One region of the Allobosea sp. ANAM02 genome, then DNA from elsewhere that is predicted to be linked to it. Evidence: riboswitches for the same ligand, from Rfam matches in the RefSeq annotation. Region 1 holds a riboswitch; each other region holds the start of a gene.
The links. Region 1 has a riboswitch for thiamine pyrophosphate ahead of thiC (phosphomethylpyrimidine synthase ThiC). Riboswitches for the same ligand answer to the same signal wherever they lie in the genome.
Positions count from the first base shown of each region.

Region 1 (7,021 bases):
GCGTGAGGGCCGCCGCGGCGGCGTCTCGCCGGGCGTGGCCGGCGCGATCGGTCTCGGCGCGGGCGTCATCGGCGGCATCATGGCGGCGCAGGGCGCGCAGCGCTTCGAGGATATCCGCAACCGCCGCGAGGAGCGGCGCGAGGGCGACGTCACCATCATCCGCGAGCCCGGCCGCACCATCATCCGCGACGATGACGGCCGCGCCATCATCCGCCGCGACGAGGACCAGCGCTTCCGCGACCTGGGCTGGCAGGGCCGCTCCGAGCGCCGCGGCGACGAAACGCGTACGGTCTTCGAGCGGCCTGACGGCACGCGGATCGTCACCGTCACGGACGAGCAGGGCCGGCTGATCCGCCGCACCCGCATCGACCGCGACAACCGCGAGGTGATCATCATCGACAACACGTTGCGGGACCGCCCGGGCCGCTTCGCCGACGATGTCGTCGTGCTGCCGCCGCCGCCGCTGCGAATCCCGCGCGAGCGCTATATCGTGGATGCGGACCAGGCCGACGAGGACCTGATCTACGAGACGATCACCGCTCCGCCGATCGCCGCGATCCCGCGCCGCTACACGCTGGACGAGGTCCGGTATTCGCCGGATCTGCGTGCCCGGATGCGCAGCGTCGATATCGACACGATCAACTTCGACTCCGGCTCCTGGCAGGTCGGGCAGGATCAGGCGCGGCGCCTCGCGGTGATCGCGGATTCGGTGAAACGCGCGCTGCAGCGCTCGCCCAACGAGGTCTTCCTCGTCGAGGGGCACACCGATGCCATCGGCGCCGATGTCGACAACCTCTCGCTCTCCGACCGGCGAGCCCAGTCGGTTGCGGAAATCCTGACGCGCGACTTCCAGATCCCGCCCGAGAACCTGACGACCCAGGGCTATGGCGAGCAGTACCTGAAGGTGAACACGCAGGAAGCCTCGCGCGAGAACCGGCGCGTTACGCTCCGGCGCATCACGCCGCTGCTGAGCGGCCAGAACCAGTAACGATCCGGCAGGGCGGCTCCCGAAGCAGCCCTGCTCTTCCGCAGGCGCAGGGAACACTCGTTCCCTGCGCCTGTTTCGTTCCCGGGGGATGGTCGAAGGGAGATGCCGCCATGAGGACGCTTGCTCCGATCCTTGCCGGATTGCTCGCCGCGAGCCTGACGGGCGCGTTCGTCGCGCGGGCGCAGACCGTCTCGTCTCCGGCCAAACAGCGGTCCCCCAACGTGCCGATGGCGCCACGAGCGGAAGAGACCGCCCGCCCGGCGTCTCCCAGCGGCGTGGCACCCCGCGAAGAGAAGCGCGGCGGAACCCAGGACAGGGCGCAGGTCCGTCCCGAGCGCGATCCGCCGATGCCGAAGCCGGTGCCCTCGATCATCGCACCTTGAAGGGTCGGATTGAGGATTTGGTAGGGTTGCGGGACTAGGGTGCGCGCCATGAGCGACGCCGTCTCCCTAGCCACCAGCATTCTGACGATGCAGGCCGCCTCGACCCAGCAGGCGCTTTCGATCGAGATGCTCAGGCAGAATGCGCAGGCCGAGCAGGGCCTCCTCGCCATGCTCCAGCAGAGCGCCGATCAGGCGAAGGCGATGTTGCCGGCCGGGCAGGGCGGAAACGTCGACGTCAGCGCCTGACACCTCGCTGATGCCCGTCCTGGACAATCGAGGGCGAGTGCGCGCTGTCGCTCAGAAGGCCTCCTTGCTGCGGCATTTGGGGTTTTTCTTGGACAGGCTGGAGAAATGCGTCAGCGCCGCTTCCAGCCGCGAGAATATCTCCGCCTCCTTTTCGAACGAGAACGGGATGTAGGCGTCGCCATCCCATCGCTGATCCGTGCTGAACTGATCTATCTGGTCGACCTTGACGGTCTTCCTGGTCGTGGCGATGTAGAGCATGCAATAGGAGCTGGAGTTGGCCCCGAGTGGCTTGCGCCGGACAATCCTGAGGTCCCGCATCGGGATCGCATACGTCGTTCTGATCTTGTCGCCATCCAGCCAGACATTGGTCGTCACGACAAGGCGGCACTCGTCGGCCGCAGCCCGCACTGTTTCCGCGTACTCGCCTTCCGATGAACCGTATTTCTGCTTCTTGCCGTTCCTGATCAGTTTGTCGACGATCCAGTCGACGGTTTCCTTGAGGCTGGGAGATGCACCGGCCGGCCCCGGCAGGAGAGCCAGCCCGACCAGCAGCGCGGCGCATAGCCGCCTCGACAGGCGCGCCACCTTCGTCACCAGCTGCCGATCGGCGAGCCGAACGGCTTGCCGAAGGCGCGGTCGACATTGTCGCAGACGCGCGGGTTTCGGAGGCTGGACGTCAGCGACAGCCGCTGGATCGGCGCCCATCGGGCCGGCCGGTCGCGGCGGGGCGGCAGGCAGCGATACTGATAGAGCGACTTCGCGAAGCACAGCGTGCTCCCATGCGAGTAGCGCGCCCCGTTGCTGATGCAGGCGGCGGCCGCCGGAGCCGTCGAAAGCGCCATCGCGCCAGCGATGAAAGCCAGTGAAAGAGCCGAGCAGGCGAGATGGCGATGCATGGTGTTGGACCTTCGGTTGACGGCCGGGCGCGGCCTCGTGCCGCACGTCTCGCGACCGCACGATCGGCCTGCCCCGGGACCGGCCGATATCGCCCTGAAGGGACTTGAGCTCGACCACGCCCCCGGAGCGGGCTTCGCTCAGGCTAGGTCAGGCGGTCGGCCGTTTCATTCCCCAACCAGGGAATGGCGGGCGTGAATTGCCGGCGCGTCCCCGACCATCCGATAGCGCTCGAACATCCTGTGCAACTGCCTTTGCGAGCCCACGTCCAGCTTGGCCAGCGCGGATTTGAGCTGCTTGCGGACGGTGTCGAGATTGACGCGCCTCGTTTCCGCCAGGGCCGCCAGGCCGGTATCCGTCAGCGAAGCATGGATGGCCTGCGCTTCCGCCGGCGTGATACCGCTGCCGCCGCAGAACTCGCGGACATCCGCGAGGGAGACCGGCGACCGGGCCTCGCTGCGCATGACGGACAGGACGAAGCCCCGGGCCGACCCGACCGCCCGGCCTGAAGGCGCATGGCGGCGCAGCAGGTAGCTGCGTCCGCCGCGCGCATCGCGGATGGTCAGCGCATCGATGTCGTCGCCCTGCGCCAGCCGCTCGATCGCCGCGGCTTGGGCGCGGTTCGAGCAGGCGAGCCTGCCCTGCTGCAGGTACAGGAAGCCCTCGCAGAAGATCGCCTCGGCAGCAGCATTGGTCGACACCGCCTCGCCGTCTTGGAAGACGACGATCCCGACATCGACGATGTCCTGCGCATCCCGCGCCCGCTGCCCGGCGAGCGCGAGGTCGCGCTGCGACTTCGCGATCCTGAGCGCGCGGTGGATATGCGGGGCGATCAGCTGGAGCAGGCTCATCTGGCGCTCGCTGAAGGGGGTGTCCCTGCGCGGTGTCGAGATGCCGAACCAGCCGAAGCAGTCGTCGACCCGCATGTTCGCGCCGGCGATGTTGTGGATTCCGAACCGGGGCAGGAACTCGTTATGAATGATGCTCGTCCTGGCGTCTTCGGCGGAAACGTAGCTGCGCTCGTCCCTCATCAGGCCCGGCTGAGCCGGCAGGACGCGGGGCGCCCGGAAATCCGTTGCCGCATAGTCGCGCAGATATTCCTCGGCTCCCGCAGGATCGCTTCGCAGCAGGACGTTGACGTATTGCGTATCGGTCCGCAGATCCGCCAGAACAAGATGCGTATGGCAGCCGCCGACGATCTCGGCGAGCGTCGTCAGTACCTCGGACCAATGATCCTGATCCAGGGAAGCTTCATATATCGCGTGAATCAACCGGTTCACGTCTTCCATGAAGAGGCCTCGTGGTGTCGCGTGGCGTGATCTCCACAATCGATGATCCGGTAGTATTCATCTTGATTCGGGCGATGCAACCGCCGGCGGGATGCCGAGCCCTCCGGGACAGGCGTCTTGTCAGCGCGACCGTCCGCATCTACCTTCCACGCTGTTCCGAGGGGTGCCCGCAAGGGCTGAGACGGCTTTCGAAGCCGAACCCATCGAACCTGATCCGGGTCATACCGGCGGAGGGACTGGAACGCGGTGCAGCCTTGGCCTGCACCCGCATCACAGCGCTTGAACCGCTTCGACGCCGGATCTCCTGACCTGTACCAAGGAGGAGATCCCCTGATGAATGCCCATTCCGAACCCCAGAAGAACAGCGTCAAGACCGCTCCCAGGTTCTCGGCCCCGACCGGCGTCACGACCGGGCCGATCATCGGATCGCGCAAGATCTATGTCGCCGCGCCCGAACACCCCGAGATGCGCGTGCCCTTCCGCGAGGTCGTGCTCACGACCGATGCCGAGCAGCCGGTGCGCCTCTACGACCCCTCCGGCCCCTTCACCGAGACCGATGCGAAGATCGACCTCAATGCCGGCCTCGTCCAGCCGCGCCGTGCCTGGCTCGACGCGCGCGGTTTCGAGCAGGTTCCGGGCCGCGCCGTCACGGCGGCCGATAACGGCAACATCTCGGCCGAACAGCTCGTGCCGGCCTGCCCGGCGCAGCGCCCGATCCTGCAGGCGAAGCCCGGCCAGCTCACGACGCAATACGAATTCGCCAGGGCCGGCATCGTCACGCCCGAGATGATCTATGTCGCCCATCGCGAGAATCTCGGCCGCGCCGCCATGCTCGAAGGCGCGCGCGAGCGCCATGCCGATGGCGAGAGCTTCGGTGCGAACGTGCCGGAATTCGTCACGCCGGAGTTCGTCCGCGAGGAGATCGCCCGTGGTCGCGCCATCATCCCGGCGAACATCAACCATCCCGAGCTGGAGCCGATGGCGATCGGCCGCAATTTCCTGGTCAAGGTCAATGCCAATATCGGCAATTCCGCCGTCACTTCCGGCGCCGCCGAGGAGGTCGAGAAGCTGGTCTGGGCGGTCCGCTGGGGCGCCGACACGGTGATGGACCTCTCCACCGGCCGCAACATCCACAACATCCGCTCCTGGATCCTCCGCAACTCGCCGGTCCCGATCGGCACCGTGCCGATCTATCAGGCGCTGGAGAAGGTCGGCGGCGATCCGATCAAACTCGACTGGGAGGTGTTCAAGGACACGCTGATCGAGCAGGCCGAGCAGGGCGTCGACTATTTCACCATCCATGCCGGCGTGCGCCTCCCTTACGTCCCCCTCACGGCGAACCGTGTCACCGGCATCGTCTCGCGCGGCGGCTCGATCATGGCGCGCTGGTGCCTCGCCCATCATCGCGAGAGCTTCCTCTACGAGCGCTTCGACGAGATCTGCGAGATCATGCGCCGCTACGACGTCTCGTTCTCGCTGGGCGACGGTTTGCGTCCGGGCTCGATCGCCGATGCCAATGACCGCGCCCAGTTCGCCGAGCTGGAGACCTTGGGAGAGCTCACCAAGATCGCCTGGGACAAGGGCTGTCAGGTCATGATCGAGGGCCCAGGCCATGTGCCGATGCACAAGATCAAGGAGAACATGGACAAGCAGCTCCGCGAGTGCGGCGAGGCGCCCTTCTACACGCTCGGACCGCTGACCACCGATATCGCGCCGGGCTACGATCACATCACCTCGGGCATCGGCGCCGCGATGATCGGCTGGTATGGCTGCGCCATGCTCTGCTACGTCACGCCGAAGGAGCATCTCGGCCTGCCGAACCGCGATGACGTCAAGACCGGCGTCATCACCTACCGCATCGCGGCCCATGCCGCCGATCTCGCCAAGGGCCATCCCGCCGCGAAGATCCGGGACGACGCGCTGTCGCGCGCCCGTTTCGACTTCCGCTGGGAGGATCAGTTCAATCTGGCGCTCGATCCCGATACGGCGCGGGAATTCCACGACGAGACCCTGCCGAAGGACGCCCACAAGGTCGCGCATTTCTGCTCGATGTGCGGGCCGAAATTCTGCTCGATGAAAATCACGCAGGATCTGCGCGCCGAGGTGCTGGCGATGAGCGACAACGAGCAGGCGAACCTTGAAGCTATGGCGCGCGATCAAGCGGCGGCGCAGATCGAAATCAGGGAACAGGGCATGGCTGCGAAATCGAAGGAATTCCTCGACAAGGGCGGGAGTATTTATCTACCTGCTGCCGGATGAGCGGTTTCAACGAAAAGCTCGACGCAGGCCGCGTCGCATCGATCCTCGCGCGGGTGGCCAGGCGCCGCCCGCGCGTCCATTGCCTGACCAATACGGTGGCACAGAACGTCACCGCCAACATGCTTCTCGCTCTCGGGGCCGTGCCCTCGATGGCGAGCCATCCCGACGAGGTCGAGGCCGTCGCGGCGGGAGCCGGCGCGATCCTGATCAATCTCGGCACGCTCAGCCTCGAAGGTGAACGCGCCATTCCCAAGCTTGTCGGTGTCGCGCAGGAGCGCCGCATCCCGCTGGTGCTCGACCCGGTCTTCGTCGAGCTCTCGCCCTTGCGGCTGCGGCTGGTCGGCGACGTGCTCGCGCTGTTCGACGTGCTGGTGCGCGGCAACGCCACGGAAATGGCGACGTTGGAGCCGCTTTTCGCGCTGCGGCGCGACATCGTGCGCGTCACCACCGGCGCGGTCGACCGCATCGAGACGGAGGAGCGCAGCCTGTCGCTCGCGCATGGCCATGAATTGATGAGCAAGGTGACCGGCCTCGGTTGCGCATCGAGCGCGCTGATCGCCGCCTGCCGGGCGATCGAGCCCGATCCTGTGATCGCGGCCGCGGCGGCGCTCACCGCCTACGGCATCGCCGGCGAGATCGCGGCCGAACGAGCCGCCGGCCCCGGCAGTTTCGCGATGCACCTGGTCGATGCGCTGGCCGGGCTCGACGAGGCTGCGCTCGCGGTACGGATGGGTTGAAGCTGTCATCCCGCACGCGCTGCGGCACGCAGTGCTGCTGCGCAGATGCGGGACCGTCCTCCGGAGAGGGCGCCTTCTCGTCATGCGGTCCCGTGTCTGCGCAGCGGCATGTCATGCCGCAGCGCGCACGGGATGACAGCGCTTTATGACCCCGCTACTGCGTCGGTGTCAGCGGCAGCGGCGCGGATTTCGGGCGCGGCTTCGGCTTGGCGGCCGCCGGCTTCG
Region 1 is NZ_AP022848.1:4,925,450-4,932,470, reverse strand. It holds gene OCUBac02_RS27395 (OmpA family protein) at 1-988, shown strand, start outside; gene OCUBac02_RS23490 (hypothetical protein) at 1,099-1,371, shown strand; gene OCUBac02_RS23485 (hypothetical protein) at 1,420-1,617, shown strand; gene OCUBac02_RS23480 (hypothetical protein) at 1,669-2,211, opposite strand; gene OCUBac02_RS23475 (hypothetical protein) at 2,208-2,513, opposite strand; gene OCUBac02_RS23470 (helix-turn-helix transcriptional regulator) at 2,679-3,800, opposite strand; TPP riboswitch at 3,950-4,054, shown strand; gene thiC (phosphomethylpyrimidine synthase ThiC) at 4,134-6,059, shown strand; gene thiM (hydroxyethylthiazole kinase) at 6,056-6,796, shown strand; gene OCUBac02_RS23455 (hypothetical protein) at 6,951-7,021, opposite strand, start outside.

Region 2 (7,021 bases), 610 kb from region 1:
CGCCCGTCGTGATGCCAGCCGGCCTCCGGCGCGGTCATGCGGCCGAGCGGGGCGATGCGGCTGACTCCGATCGCGCCCAGTTGCTCGGAAAGCCGGAACAGCCGTTCGGGCGACGCGGCGATGCCGGCCGTCTGGAGGAAGCTGCGATAGGGCGCGACGAGGGCGGCGACATCGTCGAGGCTTTCGACCGCGACGAGCTTGAGCGTGCGGTTCAGCCCGGTCGGGCTCAGGGCTTCCGGTGCTTCGACATGGACGACGCTCCAATTGTCGGATGCTTCGCCAAGAAGCTCCGCGGCGCCGTCCATCGCGCGCGTCTCCTGCGCGCCACGCCACGCCGCGATCGACGTCGCCTCGCCCGACGAGAGCGCGCGGCGCGGATGGCGCGCGGCGAGGGCGGCGAGTTCCTGCGCGACGTAGCGGGCGAACTCGGCAGGGCTGACCTTTCCGCCGCGCTCGACGAAAAGCATCTGCGGCGAATAGCAGCCCTGCTGCTCGTAACGCACGACATCATGGGCTGCGAGCCGGGCAAGCACCGGCGCCTTGCGGCTGTCGAGCGTCTCGCGCGCGATCACGCCGAAGCCGATCTTGTGGCCATGCGGCAGGAAGCGCGTGGTGATCGGGAGCTTCGCGCGCAACGACGTCAGCGTCTCGTTGCCGCCATAGGCCATGATCGTATCGGCCGCGCGCAGGAAGACCGGCTCGGCCGCCGCCTCGCCGCCCTTCCACCAGGTGATGGCGAGGCATTCGCCGATCTTGGGATCGATCTCTGCCAGCAGGCTCGCGAACCAGCCGGCGGTCAGAGGCTCGGCCGAGGCGAGCTTGCCGATGCTGCCCGCTTTGACCAGCAGGCCGCAGATCAGGCTCCAGAGCGACAGCGCCGGGACATTGCCGGCCCAGACATGCAGCAGAAGCTCCGGGCCATGAGCGTGCAGGGAACCACCCTTGGGCGTCGGCTGGAAACCGTCGAGCACGCCGGGATTGCCGAAATCCTCGGCCAGAAAACGCAGGAGCTGCGGCTTGCGGAAGGTCTTGAGATAGCCGGTGAGGCCGAGCCGGACCGTCTCGCGGTCATAGCCGGTGACGATCGGCAGCAGGTGTTCCGCCTTGCGCCGCAGCGGATGCTCACGGTCGAGCAGGCGTGCAATGGCGGCGTCGATCGCATCGACGATGCGCGCCGTCTCCATCCGCTTCAATCGGGCGCGAGCGTTGTCGCGCACATGCGCGCAGAGCGTCGCGGCCTGCGCTTCGTCGAGCTCGGGCAGCGCGATGGTAGCGTTTTCGCCCCAGGCGCTGTGGCTGACCTCGCGCCAGCGCAGCGCTTCGCGATTCAGGCCCGGCAGATGGCCCGCATGCTCGACCACGTCATCAGCCTCGCGCTGCTGCGAGGAATTCGGCGACGGCGACCGAACAGCCCTTCGAGGCCTCGCCGTCGACGCGGCCGAGCAACCTGAATCCGCCGGGCACGATTTCGCCGGCATCCTCGGTCAGGATCGCCGCGACGCAGTTGAAATGAGCGAGGTCGTGATGGACGATCACGCCGCGCTGGCCTTCGGGCAGGTCGGCGCCGGTCAGCGGATCGACGACGCGGCTGCGAATCCAGTGCGGCCCCGACTTCACCGACGGGCAGACGGCATTGCCGTCGTCATAGAGCTGCGAGCTCAGCTCGGTCATCCCGTACATGTTGATGCAAGACGCGCGCGGCACGCCGAAGGCCGCGGAAAGACCGTCGTAAAACTCGTCGGGCCCGAGTTCGCGCGACTGGCCCTTGAAGCCGCCGGTGTCGAGGATACGGCTGCCTTCCGGCAGGACGAAGCTCCGGCCGCTCTCGGCGAGCGCATCCAGCACGGGAACGAAAGAGTAGCTCGCGCCGAGCAGGGCATAGGGCTCGCCGCTCGTCTCGGCCTGCTCCAGCGCCGACAGAAGACCGTCCAGGTCGAGTCCGGCAGCATCGATGAAGGCCTGGGAATCCGCCGTGCCGCATTCGCGTTTGGCGAGCGAGAGATAGGTGGCGAGCGAGGAATTGGGCAGCTCGGCCTCGTCGGGGAAGAGGATGCCCATGCGGATGCGCTCGCCGCCCTGCATGAAGCGCGCGCGGAAATTGACCAGCATCGAGCGCTTCCAGACGTCGAGCGTCGGGTGATAGCTGCGGCCGCGGATGCCCTGCGTCGTGCCGCTGGTCATGAAGACGCGCTCGGCCGCTTCCGGCGGGCTGCAGCTCAGCGTCAGGTCCTTGAAGGCGGTGATCGGCACGGCGGGAATATCGCGCCAGCGCCGGACCGAGAGCGGCGTGCGCCCGCGCTGCAGGCAGAAGCGCTTATAGGGCTCGTTGTTGCGGAACTGATAGGCGAAAACCTGGAGCGCCATCGCCTCGAATTCGGCGTCCGACGCGTCGGGAAGCGCGATGAATGCCTTGAGCGCCGCGATGATCTCGGCTTGCGTCACTTGAAGCTCGCTCCGTTCGGACGCGCGCGGGCAAGCCGGGAGCGTCGATCGCTGGAGGATCATGAGCGCAAGCTGGAATCAGGGCCTGTGACGGCCGCATGTCCCGCATCCCTACGCCGGTATGATCCGGATCAGGTTCGGAGGGTCACCGCGTTGCCAGGCTCGAAAGCCCTGCCGGCGGAATCTCAGCCTCCTAGCGAGGCCCCCCTGGGAACGGATGCAGATGACGAGCGGCAGGCCCCGCTGTCAAGCGATAACGCAGCCGGGCGGGTATCCGAGCGAACCAGGACGTCAGCCGGCGATGTCCCGTGCCATGCGCATGAGATACTGTCCGTAATCGCCCTTGGCGAGCTTTTCGCCGAGGGCGGTAAGCTGCGCGGCCGATATCCAGCCCTGTCGCGCCGCGATCTCCTCCGGGCAGGCGATGCGCAGACCCTGGCGGCTTTCGAGCGTGCGCACGAACTCGCCCGCTTCCAGCAGGCTGTCGGGCGTGCCGGTATCGAGCCAGGCGAAGCCGCGGCCCATCGATTCCACCGAGAGCTGGCCGCGTTCGAGATAGATCCGGTTGACGTCGGTGATCTCGAGCTCGCCGCGGGCCGAGGGCTTCAGCGAGCGGGCGATCTCCACGACCTCGGCATCGTAGAAATACAGGCCCGTGACGGCCCAGTTCGATTGCGGGACCTTCGGCTTCTCCTCGATCGAGATCGCCTTGCCTGACGCATCGAAGGCGACGACGCCGTACCGCTCGGGATCACGGACATGATAGGCGAAGACGGTCGCGCCCGTCGTCCGGGCCGTTGCGCGGGCCATCATCCCCGGCAGGCTGTGGCCGTAATAGAGGTTGTCGCCGAGGATCAGGGCCGACGGCTCGCCCGCGACGAAATCGGCGCCGATATGATAGGCCTGCGCCAGTCCGCCGGGATGCGGCTGCTCGGCATAGGTGAGATCCATGCCCCAGTCGGAGCCGTCGCCGAGCAGGCGCTTGAAATGCGGCAGGTCGTGCGGTGTCGAGATGATCAGCACCTCGCGGATGCCGGCGAGCATCAGCGTCGAGAGCGGGTAGTAGATCATCGGCTTGTCGTAGACGGGCAGCAACTGCTTCGACATCGCCAGCGTCATCGGGTGCAGCCGCGTGCCCGAGCCGCCGGCCAGGATGATCCCCTTCATGGTTGCTGGTCCTTGCCTTGATCCTTGAGAAGCCGTGCGACGCAAGCTTGAAGCGAGCTCCGCCATTCGGGCAACTGAACGCCATGGGCAAGTGCTAGCTTGCTGCAATCGAGCCGGGAATTGGCGGGCCGGCGCGCGGGCGTCGGATAATCCGCGGTTGCGATGCGCCTGACCCGTATCGGCTCGCCACCCAGCCGCTGACGTTCCGCGAAGATCGCCTCGGCGACATCGGCCCAGACGGCTTCGCCCGTCGCGCTCATGTGGAACACGCCGCGCAGGCAAGCCTCGTCCCTCCGACCCGTCAGGTTGCGCGCGACGGTGAAGATCGCATCGGCGATATCGAGTGCGCTGGTCGGGCAGCCCGCCTGGTCGGCGACGACCCCGACCTCGTCGCGCGTCTCGGCGAGATGCAGCATCGTCTTGACGAAGTTCTTGCCGAACGGGCTGTAGATCCAGGCGGTGCGCAGGATGGCGTGGTTGTCGGTCGCGGCCGCGACCGCCTGCTCGCCGGCAAGCTTGCTGGCGCCATAGGCCAAGATCGGGCCGGTCGCATCATCCTCGCGATAGGGCCGGTCGAGCCCGCCGTCGAAGACATAGTCGGTCGAGAGCTGGATCATGGGAATGCCGAGCGCCGCCGCGGCGCGCGCCGCCTCGCCGGCGGCCTCGCCATTGACCCGCATGGCCAGCTCCGGCTCGCTCTCGGCCTGGTCCACGGCGGTATAGGCGGCGGTGTTGACGATGACGTCGGGCCTCGCCGAGCGCAGGGCCGGCGCGACCGTCTTCGGAACCGCGAGATCGAGGTCGGGCCGGCGCAGCGCGATGACCTCGACGCCGACCGGCACGCGCTCCAGCATGGCGCAGACGACCTGGCCGGTCCAACCGGTGACGGCGATACGCAATGTCATCAGTCGAAATAGCGCAGCATCTCGGCGAGACGCGGATGCTTGCGGTCCTTGTCGGAGAGGGTGAGGCCGGAGAGCGGCAGGCGCCAGTCGATGCCCAGAGCCGGGTCGTCGAAGGCAAGCCCGTGGTCGTTCTCGGGCGCGTAGGGCGCGGTGACCTTGTAGATGACCTCGGTATCCGGCTCCAGCGTGACGAAGCCATGGGCGAAGCCGACGGGGACCAGGAGCTGCTTCCAGTTCTCGGCTGAGAGTTCGACCGCGACATGTTTCCCGAAAGTCGGGGACGAGCTGCGGATATCGACGGCGACGTCGAGGATGCGCCCGCGCGTGACCCGCACCAGCTTGTCCTGCGCGAAAGGCGGGGACTGGAAATGGAGGCCGCGCAACGTGCCGACCGGACCGGACAGTGACTGGTTGTCCTGGACGAAGTCGAGATCGAGCCGGGCTTCCGCGAAGGCCTTGCGGCTCCAGGTCTCCGAGAAGAAGCCGCGAGGGTCGCCGTGCTTCTTCGGCGTGACGATCTTGACGGCCGGGATCGCCGTTTCCTCGACGCTCAGCATGTCTTTCCCCGTTCAGGCCGCGCCGAGGCGTTCGCCGCGATAGACACCGGAGCGGATATCGCCCCACCATGCGGGATTGGCGAGATACCATTCGACGGTGCGGCGCAGGCCCGTCTCGAAGGTTTCCCTCGGCTTCCAGCCGAGCTCGCGGCCGATCTTGCCGGCATCGATCGCATAGCGCGCATCATGTCCCGGCCGGTCGGTGACGTAAGCTATCAGGCGCTCGCGCGAACCTTTCGGATCGGGCCTGAGCTCGTCGAGCAGGGCGCAGATGGTCTTCACCACCTCGATATTGGTCTTCTCGTTGTGACCGCCGATATTGTAGCTCTCGCCCAGCTTGCCGTTGGTCGCGACGGTCAGCAGTGCGTCGGCATGGTCGTCGACATAGAGCCAGTCGCGCACGTTGAGCCCGTTGCCGTAGACCGGCAGCTTCTTGCCCTCCAGCGCATTGATGATCATCAGCGGGATCAACTTCTCGGGGAAGTGATAGGGCCCGTAATTGTTCGAGCAATTGGTCATCACCACCGGCAGGCCATAGGTGTGATGCCAGGCCCGCACGAGATGGTCAGACGCCGCCTTGGAGGCCGAATAGGGCGAGTTCGGCTGATAGGCGGTATCCTCGCGGAAGAAGCCGTCCGCCCCCAGCGAGCCGAAGACCTCGTCGGTCGAGATATGGTGGAAGCGGAAGCGCGCCTTGCGCTCCTCCGGCAATGCCCGGAAATGGCGCAGCGCTTCCTGCAGCAGGGTGAACGAGCCGACGACATTGGTCTCGATGAAGGCGGCCGGCCCGTCGATCGAGCGGTCGACATGGCTTTCGGCGGCAAGATGCATCACGATATCGGGCTGGAAATCGGCGAAGATCGCCTTCATCCTCTCGCCGTCGCCAATATCGGCCTGCTCGAACCGGTAGCGGTTGCTGCGCGCGACCGGTGCCAGCGAGGCGAGATTGCCGGCATAGGTCAGCTTGTCGACGACGCAAACCTCATGCTCCGTCTCGCCGATCAGCTTGCGCACCACGGCCGAGCCGATGAACCCGGCGCCGCCGGTCACGAGAAATCTCAAGGGCATGAAGAGCGATCCTGGCGACGATCGAGAAGGCGGGACGAGAAAGCGGACCAGGCCCGCATAACTGAATCGGCGGTTCTGACCGTCGGCCTCAACGCATATCCCCCTTCACAAAGCGGCCCTATCATGAACCGCTTTCGTGCGACAGCGAAACGCCCGAACCGCGGCCAAACAAAGGCCCCTTATGGTTAGAGGCCCATGCTCTCGGTGCGGGAGACGCGGTCGTTGCGGCGCCTAAGCGCGTTCCAGGGCGACCGCGATGCCCTGGCCGACACCGATGCACATGGTGGCGAGCGCCCGGCGCTTGCCGGTCAGCGAGAGTTCGAGCGCCGCCGTGCCGGTGATGCGGGCGCCGGACATGCCGAGCGGGTGGCCCAGCGCGATCGCGCCGCCATTCGGGTTCACATGCGCGCCGTCCTCGGCGATGCCGAGTTCGCGCAGCACGGCGATGCCCTGGCTGGCGAAGGCTTCATTCAGCTCGACCACGTCGAAATCGGCGGGCTTGAGGCCGAGGCGCTCGCAGAGCTTGCGCGTCGCCGGGATCGGTCCGAGACCCATGATGCGGGGCGCGATGCCGCCGGTCGCGCCGCCGAGCACGCGCGCGATCGGCGTCAGCCCGTATTTCGCAGCCGCCTTCTCGGAAGCGATGATCAGCGCCGCCGCGCCGTCATTGACGCCCGAGGCATTGCCGGCGGTGACGGTGCCGCCTTCCTTGCGGAACGGCGTACCGAGCTTGGCGAGCTTCTCCAGCGTCGTGTCCCCGCGCGGATGCTCGTCGATCTCGACGCGGATGGGATCGCCCTTGCGCTGCGGGATCAGGACCGGGACGATCTCCTTGGCGAGGCGGCCGTTCTGCTGGGCCGCGACCGCCTTCTGCTGCGAGCG
Region 2 is NZ_AP022848.1:4,319,848-4,326,868, reverse strand. It holds gene OCUBac02_RS20665 (acyl-CoA reductase) at 1-1,361, opposite strand, end outside; gene OCUBac02_RS20660 (LuxE/PaaK family acyltransferase) at 1,366-2,442, opposite strand; TPP riboswitch at 2,533-2,661, opposite strand; gene rfbA (glucose-1-phosphate thymidylyltransferase RfbA) at 2,734-3,609, opposite strand; gene rfbD (dTDP-4-dehydrorhamnose reductase) at 3,606-4,514, opposite strand; gene rfbC (dTDP-4-dehydrorhamnose 3,5-epimerase) at 4,514-5,071, opposite strand; gene rfbB (dTDP-glucose 4,6-dehydratase) at 5,084-6,139, opposite strand; gene pcaF (3-oxoadipyl-CoA thiolase) at 6,371-7,021, opposite strand, start outside.
Region 2: it holds a riboswitch for thiamine pyrophosphate, as region 1 does, so the genes downstream of both, OCUBac02_RS20660 (LuxE/PaaK family acyltransferase) here and thiC (phosphomethylpyrimidine synthase ThiC) in region 1, are expected to answer to the same signal.

Region 3 (7,021 bases), 1.5 Mb from region 1:
GAGATGCGCTGGCGCCAGGCGCGGGCCGATGCCGATTTCGCCGGGCTCCTGCCCTACCTCGCCGAGGTCTTGAACCTGCAGCGCCAGATCGGCCGGGCCAAGGGCGAGAAGCTCGGGCTCTCTCCCTATGATGCGCTGCTCAACGATTACGAGCCTGGCGGCCGCTCGGCCAAGATCGACGCGCTGTTCGACGATCTCGCCGGTTTCCTGCCGGGTTTCACGCAGGAGGCGCTTGCCGTGCAGGCGCGCCGACCCGCCCTGCCGGTACTGGAAGGCCCCTTCGCCACGGAGACGCAGCGGGCGCTGGGCCTCAAGTTCATGGCGGCGCTCGGCTATGATTTCGAGCGCGGCCGGCTCGACATCTCGACCCATCCGTTCTGCGGCGGCGCCGATAACGATGTCCGCATCACCACGCGCTATGACGAGGCCGATTTCACCAAGGCGCTGATGGGCGTACTGCACGAGACCGGCCATGCACTCTACGAGCAGGGCCGACCGCAGGGCTATCTGAACCAGCCGGTCGGCGCCGCGCGCGGCATGAGCCTGCATGAGAGCCAGTCGCTGCTTATGGAGATGCAGGCCTGCCGCTCGCGCCAGTTCCTGGCCTACTCCGCGCCACTGATGCGGGAGAGCTTCGGCGGCAGCGGCCCGGGCTGGGAAAGCGAGGCGATGTGGCATCGCTATACCCGCGTCGAGCCCGGCTTCATCCGCGTCGACGCCGACGAGGTCACCTATCCCGCCCATGTCATCCTGCGCTACCGGCTGGAGAAGGCGCTGATCGCCGACGAGATGCCGCTCGCCGAGCTTCCCTCAGCCTGGAATGCCGGAATGAAGTCCCTGCTCGGCGTCACCGTCCCCAACGACCGGCTCGGCTGCCTGCAGGATATCCACTGGCCGTCCGGCGGCTGGGGCTATTTCCCGACCTATACGCTGGGCGCGATGACCGCGGCCCAGATATTCGACGCCGCCTGCAAGGCCGAAGTCGCCATCCTGCCCGGCATCGGCAAAGGCGATTTCAGCCCGCTGGTCGGCTGGTTGCGCGCCAACATCCACGGCAAGGGCTCTCTGCTCTCGACCGATGATCTGCTGACCGAAGCCACCGGCCGGCCGCTCGACGCCTCCGTATTCAAGGCGCATCTGCGCCGGCGCTATATCGAAGAGGTCTGAGCGTCTCTCATTTTATTTAGTTGAAACAAAAGCTTAAGCCCTACCCGATCGCCGATCAGCCATGCAGTTTCGGGCTTGCATCAGGGCGCCCGAAGCGGGATGTCGAGACGACCTTCCGCTTCGGTGACCGATCATGACCCAGACCAAACCCGCCCCCCGCATCGCCATCACCTATTGCTCGCTGTGCAACTGGATGCTGCGCTCGGCCTGGCTCGGGCAGGAACTGCTCTCGACCTTCGGGCAGGATCTCGGCGAGGTCGCGCTGATTCCGCGCACCGGCGGCATCTTCCAGATCCACTATGACGGCGAGCTGATCTGGGACCGCAAGGCCGATGGCGGCTTCCCGGATTCGAAGGTGCTGAAGCAGCGTGTCCGCGACCGGCTCGACCCCGAGCGCAGCCTCGGCCATGTCGACGGTCACACGATGTCGGCCGAGGCGGAGAGCTGAAGGCCGCTATGTTTGCCGTCATGCTCGGGCTTGCCCCGAGCATCTCGGAAACCAGCGCCCTCTTGTCATGAGTTTCTCGGGTCTGCGCTGCGCTCCGCCCGAGAATGACGCCTCTCAGGATGCGTGCTTCCGCGTCGCCGCGATCCAGGCCTTCAGCCTCCCCTCGGGATCGGCGTTCAGCGTGATGTCGGTCACCGCCGCGACGATATCGGCGCCGGCCTCGAAGACGCCCGGCGCCCGTTCCAGCGAGATGCCGCCGATGCCGACCAGCGGCAGGTCGCCGATGCGGCGCTTCCAGTCGCCGAGCCGCTCCAGCCCCTGCGGGCCGAAGCGCATCTGTTTCAGGATCGTCGGATAGACCGGGCCGAGCGCGACATAGTCGGGCTTCGCCGCCAGCGCGCGCTCCAGCTCCGGCTCGTCATGGCTGCTGATGCCGAGCTTCAGCCCGGCCTTGCGGATCGCGCCGAGATCGGCGTCGTCGAGATCCTCCTGGCCGAGGTGCAACCACTCGCAGCCCTCGGCGATGGCGAGCTTCCAGTAATCGTTGACGACAAGCACGCAGCCGGCCGCGGCGCAGAGCGTCTTCGCCCGGGCGATCTCGCGCGCGACCTCGGTCTCGGGGCGATCCTTGACGCGCAACTGCACCAGCTTGACGCCGAGCGGCAGCATCCGCTCCAGCCAGTCGGCGCTGTCGAAGATGGGATAGAACGGATCGAGCTTCATGCGGAGTAGATCTTTCAGGCGAGGAAGGCTTTGCCCATGACGGGCGTGGAGGGAGCGGCCATGTCGCGCGCCTCGATCGGCTGCGCGGCGAAGGCCTGCCGGCCGGCACGGATGGCGAGCGCGAAGGCCTCCGCCATCGCGGCGGGATCGCCGGCCTTGGCGACGGCGGTGTTGAGCAGGATACCGTCATAGCCCAGCTCCATCGCCTGCGCGGCATGGGAGGGCAGGCCGATCCCGGCATCGACGACGAGCGGCACATCCGGGAAATGCTGGCGCAGACTGCACAGGCCATAGGGATTGTTGAGCCCCCTGCCCGAGCCGATCGGCGCGCCCCAGGGCATCAACACCTCGCAGCCGGCATCGAGCAGGCGCCCGCCGATGACGAGATCCTCGGTCGTATAGGGGAAGACCTTGAAGCCGTCATCGGCGAGGATTCGCGCGGCCTCGACCAGCGCGATCACGTCCGGCTGGAGCGTGTCGTCCTCGCCGATGACTTCAAGCTTGATCCAGTCGGTGCCGAAGACCTCGCGCGCCATCTGCGCGGTGGTGACAGCCTCCTTGACGGTGTGGCAGCCTGCGGTATTGGGCAGAACCTTGACGCCGAGCTCACGGATCAGGGCCCAGAAGGCCTGTCCGGCGCCGCCCGACGATTCCCGCCGCAGCGACACGGTGACGACCTCGACGCCGGAGCGCTTCACCGTCTCGGCCAGGATCGCGGGCGACGGATATTGCGCGGTGCCCAGGAAGAGCGGGTTCTCAGGCTCGAAGCCATAGAAGGACGCCATCTCAGCCTCCCTGCATCGGCGCGACGATCTCGATGCGGTCGCCCTCGCTCAGGGCCGTCTCGGCGCGCTTGCGGGCCGGCACGAAATCGCCGTTCAGCGCGGTCGCGACGGTGCGCCCGGCAAAGCCCAGCTCGGCCAGCGCCTCGGCCAGAGTCCTCGCAGCGATCTCCTGCGGAGCGCCGTTAAGCAGCAAGGTCATGCAGCATCTCCGGTTTGGATTGCGGGTTCAGCGCGGTCTCGGCCGCCATCCGCGCCATGGCGGGGCTGAGCAGGAAGCCGTGGCGATAGAGCCCGTTGACGTGGATCACCCGACCGCGACGCGTCAGCCGCGGCAGGTTGTCGGGGAAGGCCGGGCGCGCATCGGTGCCGATCTCGACGACCTCCGCCTCGGCGAAGGCCGGATGCAGCGCATAGGCTGCGCCGAGCAATTCCAGCATGGCGCGGGCGGAGATGCGACGACGCTCGCCGCTCTCGATCATGGTCGCGCCGACCATGAACAGCCCGTCGACCCGCGGCACGATGTAGAGCGGAATGCGCGGATGAAGCAACCGGACCGGCCGCGACAGGCTGATATCGTCGCTCCGCAGCAACAGCATCTCGCCCTTGACGCCACGCAATTCCGGCAGGACATCGCGCGCCGCCAGCCCCCGGCAGTCGAGGACGATATCGGCATCGAGATCGGAAGGCTCCACCGCGCTGCCGACATGAAGCTCGGCGCCATTCGCTACCAGCCGCTCGGCGAGCGCGGCTATCGCCACACGCGGATCGAGATGCGCCTCGCCAGCGAAGAACAGGCCGCGCGAAAAGCGCCCGGCCAGATCGGGCTCAAGCCCGGCGATGGCATCGCCGTCGATCTCGTCGAAATGGCTGGTGCGCTGGCCGAAGCGGCGCAGCTCCGAGCGATCCCGGCTGGGCGCGACGACGAGCGTGCCGTTGCGGTTGACTCCGCCGGCATGGTGCTCCCACCAATCAGCCGCCTGCTTGCCGAGCCGGACCACCGGCTCCTCGGCGCTCTCGCCCTCGCACCAGGGCGCCAGCATGCCGCCAGCATACCAGGAACAGGCCTCGGCGCCGATGCGCGGGCCGCGCTCATGAATGCTGACTAGCGCGCCGCGCGTCATCAGTTCGGTGGCGCAGGCCAGGCCGACGACGCCGGCGCCGACCACCGCGACCTTCAGGCCAGACTGAGGGCGTTCCGCCAAAATGCTCTTCCCTGCTCCCGGAGAGGCAGCGGCCTGGGGCACGAGCACAATGTCTGCCGAAGACCGTTCCCTTCGCCGGCATTACCCGGATCAGGTGCGATGGGTTGGCGCGGACCACGCCTCTCAGCCTTTCGGCACCCCAACGGACGGGCTCAATCTAGGGCCTGCCCCGCAGAGGAGCAAGGCAAGCCGGCGCAAAGCTTCTTTGCAACGACCTTCGATCTAACCACAGCTTCCTGCGCCTTCTCGCTCGCTCCATTACCAATGGGGCGCTCTGTGGCCGGCTTTGCGCGCATGCACAGGCGAAGCGAAGTAAGTTGCCGACGAGGCTTGTCAAACGGCTCTTCAATCGGGCATAGAGCCTCTCGCTGGAGACGTGGCCGAGAGGCTGAAGGCACTCGTTTGCTAAATGAGCATACCCCACAAGGGTATCGAGGGTTCGAATCCCTCCGTCTCCGCCACCTCTATCTCCTTGATATCATTCTGAAATAACTCTTGACCGAACCTGTCCGCGACACAGGTTTCGACACACATGAGTCACCTCTGGAAGCAGCCTTCGGGCTGGGTTTTCCAATTCCATGTCCCGAAAGGATTCGTTGAGCGGCTAGGTGCTACCCCGTTCCGGGTTCGTCTCGGCCGCCTTCCCGTTCCGGAAGCTCTCTGGCCTGCTGCCGGTTTCGTGGACACCGAGATTGGGTGTTTCATGAACCGGGAGGTGGGGTATGCGGCGAAGACAGTTTGGGCGTGAGTTCAAGATCGAGGCGGTCCGCCTGATCAAGGAGCGCGGAGTGAGCGTGGCGCAGGCGTCTCGGGATTTGGATGTCCACGAGAACCAGTTGCGCAAATGGGTGAAGCTCTTTTCGGCCGATCCTGCGCAGGCCTTTCCCGGCCACGGTCAGATGAAGCCGGAGCAGCTTGAGATCGAGAAGCTGCGGCGGGAGGTGGCCAGGCTCAAGGCGGAGCGCGACATCCTAAAAAAGGCCGCAGCCTACTTCGCGAAGGACGTGACATGAGGTTCACGTTCATTGCGAAGCACCGGGGGATCTGGCCGGTGGCTTGGCTTTGCGAAGCGCTGGATGTGTCGCGCTCGGGCTTCCATGCCTGGCTCAACCGGTCGCCGAGCCGGCGTGCACGCGACGATGAGGAGATCGGCAACAGGGTCCGGGCAAGCTTCCTTGGTTCGGATCGGACCTATGGTGCCAGGCGTGTCTGGCGGGACGTGCTGGCGGAAGGGATCGATTGCGGCCTGCATCGCATCGAGCGGCTGATGCGTGCCCAGGCTTTGCGTGCCAGGCCGCGTCGGCGCAGCCTGCCCAGGGATGAGGGCCAGCGATCGGCCATCGCGCCGAATACGCTCGGCCGGGAGTTCCATGCCGAACGGCCGAACCAGCGCTGGATCGCCGACTTTACCGACATCTGGATCGCCGAAGGTTGGCTTTACGTTGCAGCCGTCATCGACCTGTTCTCGCGCCGGGTGGTGGGCTGGTCGATGAAGGCCGAAATGACCGCCGGGCTCGTGACCGATGCGCTGATGATGGCGATCTGGCGCCGGGGAAAGCCGGATGCCCTGCTGCACCATTCGGACCAGGGCAGCCAGTATGCCAGCGAGCAGTTCCAGAAGCTCATGACCGACAACGGCGTCACCTGCTCGATGAGCCGCTCGGGCAACGTCTGGGACAATGCCGCGATGGAGAGCTTCTTCTCCTCGCTCAAAACCGAGCGGATCAGAGGCAGGGTATACCGGACACGCGACGATGCTCGTGCCGACGTGTTCGATTACATCGAGCGCTTCTACAATGCCGTTCGAAGGCACTCGACCATCGGCGACATCAGCCCGGTCGAGTTCGAAAAGAGGGCCGGATTAGCTTAACTGAGCGTCCACACAACCGGCAGCAGGCCACTGGGAGTGAGCCTGTTCCTGCGCTCCAGACAGGGCTTTCGGCTCACCGCCGCGGGAGAGGCGCTGGTGCCTTATGCCCAGGACATCGTGACCACGACGGGTGAGGCGCTGGCCGCCGTGAAGAGCGCGAGCCTTTCCGGCGATCGATCGCTGGTCATCGGCGCACTGGAAACCGTTGCCGGGGAGGTTCTTCCGGCGCTGCTCGCTAATCTTCGGCAAGACCAGCCTGAGCTTCGGATCCGAATTGAGGTGGCGGGAAGCGATCACCTGCTACAACGTCTTTTGGACGGCTTGAACGACATTGCCTTCTGCTTTCGCAAGGGCGCGATCGATGAACGACTCGCGCGACGAGAGTTTGCCCAGGAGCCGCTGATCATGATCGGGCCGCCTGCAGCGGGAAGCGACCTGCCGCCGTCGGGGCTAGACGCCCTCATCGCCCAGCCGTTCATCGCAACCGAACCTGGATGTGTCTACCGACATCTGTTCGACGAGGCCTGGCGCCAAGCCGGCTTGACGCCGCCACGGCCTTTCACCGAGGTCGGTAGTATCACAGCCATCGTGCGTCTGGTTGCGGTCGGCAGCGGCTATGCCTTCGTGCCTCGGATCGCGGCGCGGGAAGCGCTTGCGAGCGGCGCCGTCGCCACGATCCAATTGTCCGGGTTCGAGTTCTTCGCGACACTCGACATGGTGTGGCGCCGTCGGCGCGTTCAGCCGGCCGATCTGACGCTCCTACTGGCCCGGGTGGGGCGGGTGCAGCGATCTCTCAAACGAGACGATGACCGCCTTCGACGTGAAG
Region 3 is NZ_AP022848.1:3,417,696-3,424,716, forward strand. It holds gene OCUBac02_RS16405 (carboxypeptidase M32) at 1-1,167, shown strand, start outside; gene OCUBac02_RS16410 (Rdx family protein) at 1,301-1,615, shown strand; gene OCUBac02_RS16415 (thiamine phosphate synthase) at 1,730-2,338, opposite strand; gene OCUBac02_RS16420 (thiazole synthase) at 2,353-3,123, opposite strand; gene thiS (sulfur carrier protein ThiS) at 3,125-3,322, opposite strand; gene thiO (glycine oxidase ThiO) at 3,306-4,301, opposite strand; TPP riboswitch at 4,376-4,477, opposite strand; tRNA gene OCUBac02_RS16435 (tRNA-Ser) at 4,696-4,786, shown strand; one part of gene OCUBac02_RS16440 (IS3 family transposase) at 5,048-5,297, shown strand; one part of gene OCUBac02_RS16440 (IS3 family transposase) at 5,297-6,195, shown strand; gene OCUBac02_RS16445 (LysR family transcriptional regulator) at 6,232-7,021, shown strand, end outside; gene OCUBac02_RS16450 (SDR family oxidoreductase) at 6,989-7,021, opposite strand, start outside.
Region 3: it holds a riboswitch for thiamine pyrophosphate, as region 1 does, so the genes downstream of both, thiO (glycine oxidase ThiO) here and thiC (phosphomethylpyrimidine synthase ThiC) in region 1, are expected to answer to the same signal.